DNA from 2 places in the Rhizobium sp. 01T437 genome. Region 2 is predicted to be linked to the other one. Evidence: riboswitches for the same ligand, from Rfam matches in the RefSeq annotation. Region 2 holds a riboswitch; the other holds the start of a gene.
What was found. Region 2 has a riboswitch for cobalamin ahead of bluB (5,6-dimethylbenzimidazole synthase). Riboswitches for the same ligand answer to the same signal wherever they lie in the genome.
Positions count from the first base shown of each region.

Region 1: another riboswitch for cobalamin. It lies ahead of AC1DM5_RS32800 (ABC transporter substrate-binding protein); the one in region 2 lies ahead of bluB (5,6-dimethylbenzimidazole synthase).

Region 1 covers NZ_JBFTPM010000029.1:12,477-17,390, forward strand. Annotated here, with positions in the region: gene AC1DM5_RS32780 (SRPBCC family protein) at 1-168, shown strand, start outside; gene AC1DM5_RS32785 (ATP-dependent Clp protease proteolytic subunit) at 216-836, shown strand; gene AC1DM5_RS32790 (hypothetical protein) at 866-1,324, opposite strand; gene AC1DM5_RS32795 (YidB family protein) at 1,404-1,748, opposite strand; cobalamin riboswitch at 1,885-2,153, shown strand; gene AC1DM5_RS32800 (ABC transporter substrate-binding protein) at 2,332-3,363, shown strand; gene AC1DM5_RS32805 (FecCD family ABC transporter permease) at 3,360-4,400, shown strand; gene AC1DM5_RS32810 (ABC transporter ATP-binding protein) at 4,397-4,914, shown strand, end outside.
Region 2 covers NZ_JBFTPM010000001.1:283,511-288,424, reverse strand. Annotated here, with positions in the region: gene AC1DM5_RS01555 (MFS transporter) at 56-1,600, shown strand; gene bluB (5,6-dimethylbenzimidazole synthase) at 1,618-2,319, opposite strand; cobalamin riboswitch at 2,362-2,548, opposite strand; gene AC1DM5_RS01545 (MFS transporter) at 2,701-4,125, shown strand; gene AC1DM5_RS01540 (3-deoxy-7-phosphoheptulonate synthase) at 4,365-4,914, shown strand, end outside.

The DNA of each region.
Region 1 (4,914 bases), on a different contig from region 2:
GACGATGCCCCGCCCTATCTCGAAAGCACCGTCACCTTCACGATCGCTGCGAATGCATCCGGCGGAACCAGCCTGCGGATCGTCCACGAGCTGACTGGTGCCACTTTCGAGCGGCTTTCGCGATCGGTCGCCAACAGCAACAGCCCGACCCTGATGCTCGCCGCCTGACGCGGCAAGCCTTACCCGTCACAGTCCCAAACGATTGGAGTTCGCCGATGCGCGAAGCGATGCAACTCGTCCCTATGGTCGTCGAGCAATCCTCACGAGGGGAACGATCCTTCGATATCTATTCCCGTCTCCTGCGCGAGCGGATCATCTTTCTGAACGGCGAGATCAACGATACGGTCTCCGCCCTTGTCTGCGCCCAGCTTCTGTTCCTCGAAGCCGAAAATCCCAAGAAGCCGATCAATCTCTACATCAATTCACCGGGCGGCGTCGTGACCAGCGGTTTTGCCATGTACGACACGATGCGTTTCATCCGCGCGCCGGTGCACACGCTTTGCATGGGAACGGCCCGCTCGATGGGCTCCTTCCTGCTGATGGCCGGCCAGCCGGGAGAGCGGTATGCCCTTCCGAATGCCAGCATCCTCATCCACCAGCCCCTCGGCGGCTTCCAGGGCCAGGCGTCCGACATGCTGATCCATGCCGAGGAAATCAGGAAGACGAAACAACTCATGACGCGGCTCTACGCCGAACATTGCGGCCGATCCTATGACGAGTTCGAGACGGCCATGGATCGCGATCGCTTCATGACGGCGCAGGAGGCCCTGGAATGGGGCCTGCTCGACCGCATCCTGCAGGATCGCGAAGAAATGGCGGAGGCGGTGCCGCAATAATCATCGGCCGCCACCCGCCAGCCTGCGTCTCAGCCACCGGCCTTCAGCGCCGTGTTGCACAGGCTCCAGTAACCGCCGCCCTTCTGGATCCATTTCAGATCGTTGAGCGTGCCGGCATCCTTGTTGGCATGATAGCTGTCGACGCAGGTATGCAGCCGGCCCTTGGCGGGCGTCTCGCTGGCGTATTTCTTGTCGATCGCCTTCGGCATGGTCACACCCTTGGGTGCCTTGACCGTCGGCTTTGCGGGCTCCTTGTCCGTGGTTGCGGCCACTGCCTTGTCATCGGCGGCATCTTCGGCGGCTGCATCCGCGCCGCAGAATTTCGCCCGGAAATCGTTCCACTTCATGTCCTTGGCCGAACCATCGGCCTTGGCCGTCTGATATTTGGCGCTGCATTCCTTCATGGTCAGCGCGGAGGCCGGAGAAACGAAGAAGGCGGCGGCAATCAACGCTCCGGCGGAAGCGGGCACAAGCAATCTCGCAATCATGGGATATCCTCGGTTGGGGGCAGTCAAGGCACGCACGTCATCGGGGCCGCGCATCTTCGTGGCCCCGCATCTTCCAGGCTTAAGAAACGGTCCCATTGGGCGTTGCTGCATCGACCGCTTGCGGCAGATGCTCGGCGAGCAGCTTGGATACCTCGTCGGTATTGACGCCGAACTTGGCAGCAAGGTCGCGCAGCTGATCGGAGGACAAGGCTGCCTCGATCTGTTCTGCCGATACCGGGAGATTGTGGCCGGTGCCGATCCAGGATGAAACCTGCTGACCGAGCCCCGCCGAATTGAGCTGGGAAACAATGCCCTGCAGACCGCCGGCATTGTCGAATAATCTGGTTGCAACCGCGACGTAATCGACTTGCCTGCCGGCAAGCACATCAGAAAGAACGCCGCCTAAACCGTCGAAAATACTCATGGTTGCTCCTCCACCAATCAGTGTATTCTACATTAGCATGAGGTAAAATCTCTGTCATTCCGGATTTGCGGAACCGACGCCCTCCCATCGCAAACAATAGTTCTCGCTGACGCGCTTGACGTCGCCTATGGCGGCGTCCTAAGTCGAGGAGACGGTTCCCCGAGGAGAACTTCGAGGGGATTAATAGGGAACACGGTGCGGACGACCCAAAAGGGACCAAGACCGTGGCTGCCCCCGCAACTGTAAGCGGATTGCCGGTTATGTCAGGAATGAATGCCTCGTCGTTCATTCCCGGAAATCACCGGCGAGCTGGTCACTCCAAGTGCCACTGCGCGAAAGCGCGGGAAGGCAGATGACCGGCTGACATCCGCGAGTCAGGAGACCTGCCGTCAATCACGATCCAATCAGCCGGGCGGGGATGCCTGGACAAGGAGCAGATATGATTGACCTTATTTCCTGCCGCTTGCCGCACGCGATCCGTCCCGATTGGACCACCCGCCGCTAGCCCTCCCTCCACGCTTGGCTCCCGCATCTGCGCGCGCCGGCGTCCGCTAGCCCTTTTCCTTCCGATCGAGAGTTTCCAATGCGCCAGATAGTATCAGGCTTTTCCCTTGCGCTCGGGCTCGCCGGCTTTTGCTTGGCCGGCCTTGCAGCACCCGCCTTCGCCGCCACCCAATATCCCCTTACCCTCAGCAATTGCGGCCAGCAGGTCACTTTCGAAAAGGCGCCGGCCAAGATCGTTTCGATCGGCCAGGGCATGACCGAAGTGCTCTTCTCGCTCGGCCTTGCCGACAAGATCGCCGGAACGGCCGTCTGGGTCGGCCCGGTCCTGCCGCAATATGCCGAGGCCAACAGCAAGATCAAACGGCTGGCCGACAACGATCCGAGCTTCGAATCCGTCGTCGGTGCCGAGCCCGATCTGGTGGCCGCCGAATTCGAATGGCATGTCGGCACGCAAGGCTCCGTCGGCAAGCGCGAGCAATTTGGGGATCTCGGCATCAACACCTATGTCGCGCCTGCCGATTGCGTCGCCAAGATCAACACCGATGGCGGCGACGGCGTGCGCAGGGAGCTGTTCACGATGGACCTGATCTATCAGGAAATTGCCGAACTCTCCGAGATCTTCGACGTGAAGGACCGAGGCGATGCGCTGATCGCCGACCTGAAGAAGCGCGGGGCCGCAGCCGTCGCCTCCGTTTCAGGTGCTGCCGCCAAGAACCTGCCTGTCGTCTTCTGGTTCTCCAGCAAGGAGGTCAAGGGCGATGCCTTCATCGCCGGCAAGAACAGCGCGCCGGCCTATATCCTGAAGACGCTCGGCGCCAAGAACGTCGTGACGACTGAGGAAGAATGGCCCCTCGTCGGCTGGGAAACGATTGCGCAGGCCAATCCCGCCGTCATCGTCATCGCCACCATGGACCGCCGCCGCTATGCCGCAGACGACCCGAAGGTGAAGGTGGATTTCCTGGAAAATGATCCTGTCACCAAGGAGCTCGATGCCGTCAAGAACAGGCGCTTCATCATGATGGACGCGCAGTCGATGAACCCGACGATCCGAACGATCGACGGTATCGAAATCCTGGCAAAGGGCATCGCTGCCTCCGGTCTGGCGCAGTGAGCCAGGCTGCCTTGCCACAGAGGAAATGGTGGGCGCTTGCCGCGCTCACCATCGCCGCCTTCCTCCTGCTCGGGCTGATGGTCAGCCTTGCCGTCTCGATCGGCGAGATATCGATCCCGCTCGCCACCACGGCAAAGGCGGTCTCCAACCGCCTGTTCGGCACGGCATTCGAGCTCAGCCGCATCCATCAGGGCATCATCTGGGATTACCGCCTCAGCCGCGCGCTGGTGGCGGCGAGCGCCGGCGCGTCGCTGGCGCTTTGCGGCACGGTGCTGCAGGCGCTGCTGCGCAATCCGCTCGCCGAACCCTATGTGCTCGGCATTTCCGCCGGTGCCTCCACCGGCGCCGTCTGCGTCATGATCCTGGGCCTCGGTTCTGGCGTGCTCAGCCTCTCCGGCGGCGCCTTCATCGGCGCCGTGATCGCCTTTCTTCTGGTCGGCATTCTGGCGGCCGGTGCGGGCGGCACCAGTGAGCGCATCATTCTCTGCGGCGTGGCGGGCTCGCAGCTCTTCAATGCGCTGACCTCCTATATCGTCACGACCTCGGCCAATGCCGAACAGGCGCGCGGCGTGCTCTTCTGGCTGCTCGGCTCGCTTTCCGGCGTACGCTGGCCGGATGTCTATCTCTCCGTGCCGGTCGCACTCATCGGCTTCGTCGTCTGCCTGGCCCATGTGCGCGCCCTCGATGCCTTCGCCTTCGGCACGGATGCCGCAGCCTCCCTCGGCATCGCCGTGCGCCGCGTGCAGTTCACCCTGCTCGGCGTCACCGCGGCGATGACGGCAGGCGTGGTCAGCATGATTGGTTCCATCGGCTTCGTCGGCCTCGTCATTCCCCATGCCGCCCGTTTCCTCGTCGGCCCCGCACATGGCCGCCTGCTGCCGGCGACAGCGCTCGGCGGGGCGATCTTCATGGTCGGCGCCGACATCGTCTCGCGCATCATCATCCCACAGCAGATCCTGCCGATCGGCGTCGTCACCGCGCTCTTCGGCGCACCGGCCTTCGCCATCATCCTCTATCGCGTGCGGAGAAGCGCATGAGCATATCAGTCGACAAGGTCACCTATGCCGCCGGCAATACCGTCATCGTCAACGGCATCAGCATATCGGTCGAAAAGGGCAAGGTGCTCGGCCTGCTCGGGCCGAACGGCTCCGGCAAATCGAGCCTGCTGCGCCTCATCTGCCGGCTGCGGCAGGTCAAAACCGGCATCATCCGTCTCGGCGACGATGATGTCTCCGGCCTCTCGCGCGCAGCACTCGCCCGCCGCATCGCCTTCGTCGAGCAACAATCGACCACGGATACGCAGCTCACCGTGCGCGATATCGTGCGCCTCGGCCGCACGCCGCATCGTGGCCTCATCGCCTCCTGGGGACCCGATGACGATGCCGCCGTTGCGGAAGCACTCGCCCGCGTCGACATGAGCGAACGCGCCGGCCAGCTGTGGCAGACACTGTCAGGCGGCGAACGCCAGCGCGTGCATATCGCGAGAGCCCTCGCCCAGACACCGAGTGAACTCTTGCTCGACGAGCCGACCAACCATCTCGATATCCAGCA
Region 2 (4,914 bases):
AAATGGACGACAAGGGATGTCACCCTTGTAAGTCTCAACGTCGAAAGGCCAAAGCATGACCTCTGCCTCCCCTCCATCCTCGCGTATCAGAGGCATCATCGCCCTGATGGCGGCCTGCCTCTCCTCACTGATGTTCGGCCTTGAAATATCGAGCGTACCGGCAATCCTGCCGACGCTGGAAAAGGTGCTGCATGCCGATTTCAGCGCGCTGCAATGGATCATGAATGCCTATACGATTGCCGTCACGACGGTGCTGATGGCCGCAGGCACATTGGCCGATCGCTACGGCCGCAAGCGCGTCTTCCTGATCGGCATTGCCGCTTTTGGCCTCACCTCGCTGATTGCCGGCCTTGCTCAGGATGTTTCGCTGCTGATCGTTGCTCGCTTTCTGCAGGGCATGAGCGGCGGCGTGATGCTGATCTGCCAGGTGGCCGTCCTCTCCCATCAATTTCCGGAGGGCAGAGCCCGCAGCATGGCCTTCGGCTGGTGGGGCATCATCTTCGGCATCGGCCTCGGCTTTGGCCCGATCATCGGTGTCGCGATCGTAGCAGCCGCCGGCTGGCAATGGGTCTTCCTCATCCATGCCGTGCTGGCAGCCGTGACGGTGGCCCTCGCCGCAACGGGCGTTGAGGAATCGCGTGACCCTGCTGCAGGACGGCTCGATATCGCCGGCATCGCCACCCTTTCGCTGGCGGTCTTCTGCCTCGCCTTCTTCATCACCCAGGGTCCGGCTCTCGGTTTTGCCAGCCCTGCCGCGCTTGCCATTATCGGACTTTCCGCGGCAAGCCTCGTCGCCTTCATCTTCGCCGAGAGGCTGAACCCGCGACCGATGTTCGATGCCTCGGTCTTCGGCATCCGCGCCTTCTCGGGCGCCATCATCGGCTCGGCCGCCATGAATATCAGCTTCTGGCCCTTCATGATCTATCTGCCGATCTGGTATGAAGCCGGTCTCGGTTATGGCAGCGTGGCCGCGGGTTTGGCGCTGCTTGCCTATACGCTGCCGACGCTCGTCGTACCGCCGCTCGCCGAACGGCTCATGCTGCGCTACCGGCCGGGCATCATCATTCCCGGCGGCCTTTTTGCCATCGGGCTAGGCTTCCTGCTGATGAAGTCAGGCAGTGCTGCCGCCGCGCCAAGCTGGCTGACGATGCTGCCCGGCGCGCTGCTTGCCGGCATCGGGCTTGGCTTCACCAACACTCCGGTCACCAATACCACGACAGGCGCCGTCTCCAGCGATCGCGCCGGCATGGCCTCCGGCATCGACATGAGCGCCCGGATGATCTCACTCGCCATCAACATCGCCGTCATGGGCTTCATCCTGTTCAGCGGCGTGCTCTCCCATCTCAAGAGCACCTTGCCAACCTCGACGGATGCCGGCGACCTGCGCCTGCTCGCCGAACGGATCTCCGCCGGCAACATCGCCTCCCTGCCAGACATTCCGGCCGGGACGGTGCATGATGCGCTGGTCGCTGGCTTCGGTGGCGTCATGCTCTATGGCGCGATCGGCGTCTGGCTTCTCGCCGCCGCAAGCTTCCTCGTCTTCGCCCATTGGAAGACACCGGCCTGTGCCAAGGATTGCGGCACCCAGCCGGCAGAATGATGCACACCCGCGCCGGCTCAGACCGGCGCGGCCTCGTTTTCCACATGCCCCCAGCCGTTATGGAAAACCAGCTCTTCCAGCGCCATCCGCTGCCGCCAGCCTTTGACTGCCAGTTCCGGCTTATCATAGAGCCGGTCGACGAAGCCGGCGCAGAGCCAGGCGACGACCTCGATATGATCGGGAATGCCGAGGATCTCCTTCAGGTCACCCTCGCGAAAAATGCTGACCCAGCCGATGCCCACCCCTTCGGCTCGTGCCGCAAGCCACAGGTTCTGGATGGCGCAGACGGTGGAATAGCTGTCCATGCGCGGATTATGGGTGCGACCCAGCACCACGCTGCCGCTGCGGGTCGGATCGCAGGTCACGCAGATGCCGAGCGGCGCCTGGACGATGCCTTCGAGCTTCAGCGAACGATACTTTTCCTGCCGTTCGCCGTCGAACATGCGGGCCGCTTCCTCATTCGCCCTAAGGAAGGCATCGCGTACCCGCGCCCTCACCTCGACGCTCTTCACCAGAATGAAATTCCACGGCTGCATGAAGCCGACCGAGGGCGCGTGATGGGCCGCCGTCAAAAGCCGCGTCACCAGATCATCCGGCAAGGGATCGGGCAGGAACTGGCTGCGCACGTCGCGCCGCGTCATGATCGCGTGATAGACGGCCTCGCGTTCGGCCGCAGAAAAGCTGGATGCCGGGCAAACGGCATCATCAATGGGTCGCATCGTCAAATCCCCAACAACGCAACCGCCCGCCGTCCGCGCGGGTTGGGTCTATCTTGCCAGGCCGGTCTTCTGACTTGGCGTCATCCGCTTCCGCTGCCTTCCCGGCCTTGCGGCCAGTGGCATTCTATGCGGCAAGCGTCGGCCTTACAGCGTTGGGCACGTTCCGGTCTTGCACCGGATTCCCGATTCTCCCGCTTGGAAAGCGGGCACCTGACGGGCGATCTATGGCGCGGAAACGGCATGGCGGCAAGCTGCATGCGACATTCATTTCGTGGACAGGCTGAAAATGCTGGCCTAGAACGAAGCCCGAATCCGACCGACGCCGTTGGCGCCGTATTTTTTCTCATTGCCTTCCGGTTGCCCGTGTCCCGCCTAACGCCGATGATCCTTGCGGTCGCTCTGTTCATGGAACAGATGGATTCGACCGTGATCGCCACCAGCCTGCCGGCGATTGCCGCCGATATCGGCACCTCGCCGATTGCACTGAAGCTTGCGGTAACAAGCTACCTCGTGGCGCTGGCGATCTTCATTCCGATCAGCGGCTGGATGTCGGATCGCTTCGGCGCCCGCAACATTTTCCGCCTGGCGATAGCAGTCTTCATGATCGGCTCCGTCGCCTGCGCCTTCTCCAACTCCATCGCCGCCTTCGTCATTTCCCGCCTCATCCAGGGCGCCGGCGGCTCGATGATGACGCCGGTCGGGCGATTGCTGCTCGTGCGCGGAACGCCACGTCACCAGCTGGTGAATGCCATGGCATGGCTTACCATTCCGGCGCTGATTGGCCCGATCATGGGCCCGCCGATCGGCGGCTTCCTGACCACCTATCTCAGCTGGCACTGGATCTTCTGGATCAACGTGCCGATTGGCATTATCGGCATCATCCTCGTCAGCCGTTTCCTTCCGGCCGTCGAGCCGCGCAGCCCGAAGCCGATGGATTTTCCAGGATTCTTCCTGTCGGGCATCGGCTTTGCCGGTTTCGTGTTCGGCCTGTCGGTCATCAGCCTGCCCGCCGTTCCGGTCATTTACGGCTATATCACCGTCGCTGTCGGCGTCCTCTCCGGCGTCCTCTATTTCGTGCATGCCAAGCGCACGCCGCACCCGCTGCTCGATCCCAAGATGTTCCGCTATCCGATGTTCCGGGCGGCGATTCTCGGCGCCTCGAATTTCCGTATGGGCCTCGGCGCGCTGCCCTTCCTGATGCCGCTGATGCTGCAGCTCGGCTTCGGCCTGACGCCGCTGCAGTCAGGCTCGATTACCTTCATCAGCGCACTCGGCTCCATGGGCTCGAAATTCGCTGCGACCCGCACCTATAATGCTTTCGGCTTCCGCAACGTCATTGCGCTGACGACCTTCCTCGCCGCAATCTTCCTCGGCGTGAACGGCTTCTTCACCGCCGAAACGCCGATGTACATCATCATGGCTTGTCTTCTCGTTGGCGGTCTCCTTCGCTCCATGGCCTTTTCAGGCGTCAACGCCATGGCCTTCGGCGATGTGGACGAGGCAGACAGCAGCCAGGCGACGGCGATCAACGCGGTGGCACAGCGCATCTCCATGGCCATGGGCGTCGCGGTCGCCGGCACGATCCTGGAAATCTCCTCGAGCTTCCATGGCGGCAAGCTGCTGGTGTCGGACTTCCATATCGCCTTCTTCATCGTCGCGGCGATATCGGCCCTTGCCTGCATCACCTTCCTGCGCCTGCCCGCCAATGCCGGCGAGGAACTGACGACGCGCCGCCGCAAGAACAGGCATGCCGAGCCGGCAGAGCCGGAAGAGGCCCAGGGACAGGCATTGGCGGAAAGCCGATAAATCTTCACGGACCTGTCATTTTTCCTCACAGATTCCGCGTGACAATTCCGATCGGCATAGCTACATAAACGCCATGTCGATCTCGTCCGTTTACGCATCGCGATTTTATTCGTACCGCTGCTTCCAGCGGATGCGGGTCTGTGCGTAACCAAAACTAACGCGACGACAACCCGAACAGCCGCTAGTCAACCTGGCGGCTTTTTTGTTCCGCACGGTATGACCAAACAGGAGAGCATACCGTGACTGACACTATTGATGATCTTCGCATCGTCGAGATCACCCCGCTGACCAAGCCTGCCGATATCCTTTCGGAAATCCCGCGTGACCGCGCGGTGACCGAGACCGTGACCAGCACCCGCGACACGATCCATAACATCCTCACGGGTCAGGACGACCGCCAGCTCGTCATCATCGGCCCCTGCTCGATCCACGATCCGGCAGCCGCCCGCGAATACGCATCCCGCCTTGTCGAGCAGCGACGACGCCTGTCCGGCGATCTCGAAATCGTCATGCGCGTCTATTTCGAAAAGCCCCGCACCACCGTCGGCTGGAAGGGCCTGATGAACGACCCGCATCTCGATGGCAGCTACCGGATCGAGGAAGGCCTGCGCCTCGCGCGCCGCCTGCTGCTCGACATCAACGCCATGGGCCTGCCGGCGGGCTGCGAATTCCTCGACACGATCACGCCGCAATACATTGCAGATCTCGTCAGCTACGGCGCCATCGGTGCGCGCACGACCGAAAGCCAGATCCACCGCCAGCTCGCCTCGGGTCTCTCCTGCCCGATCG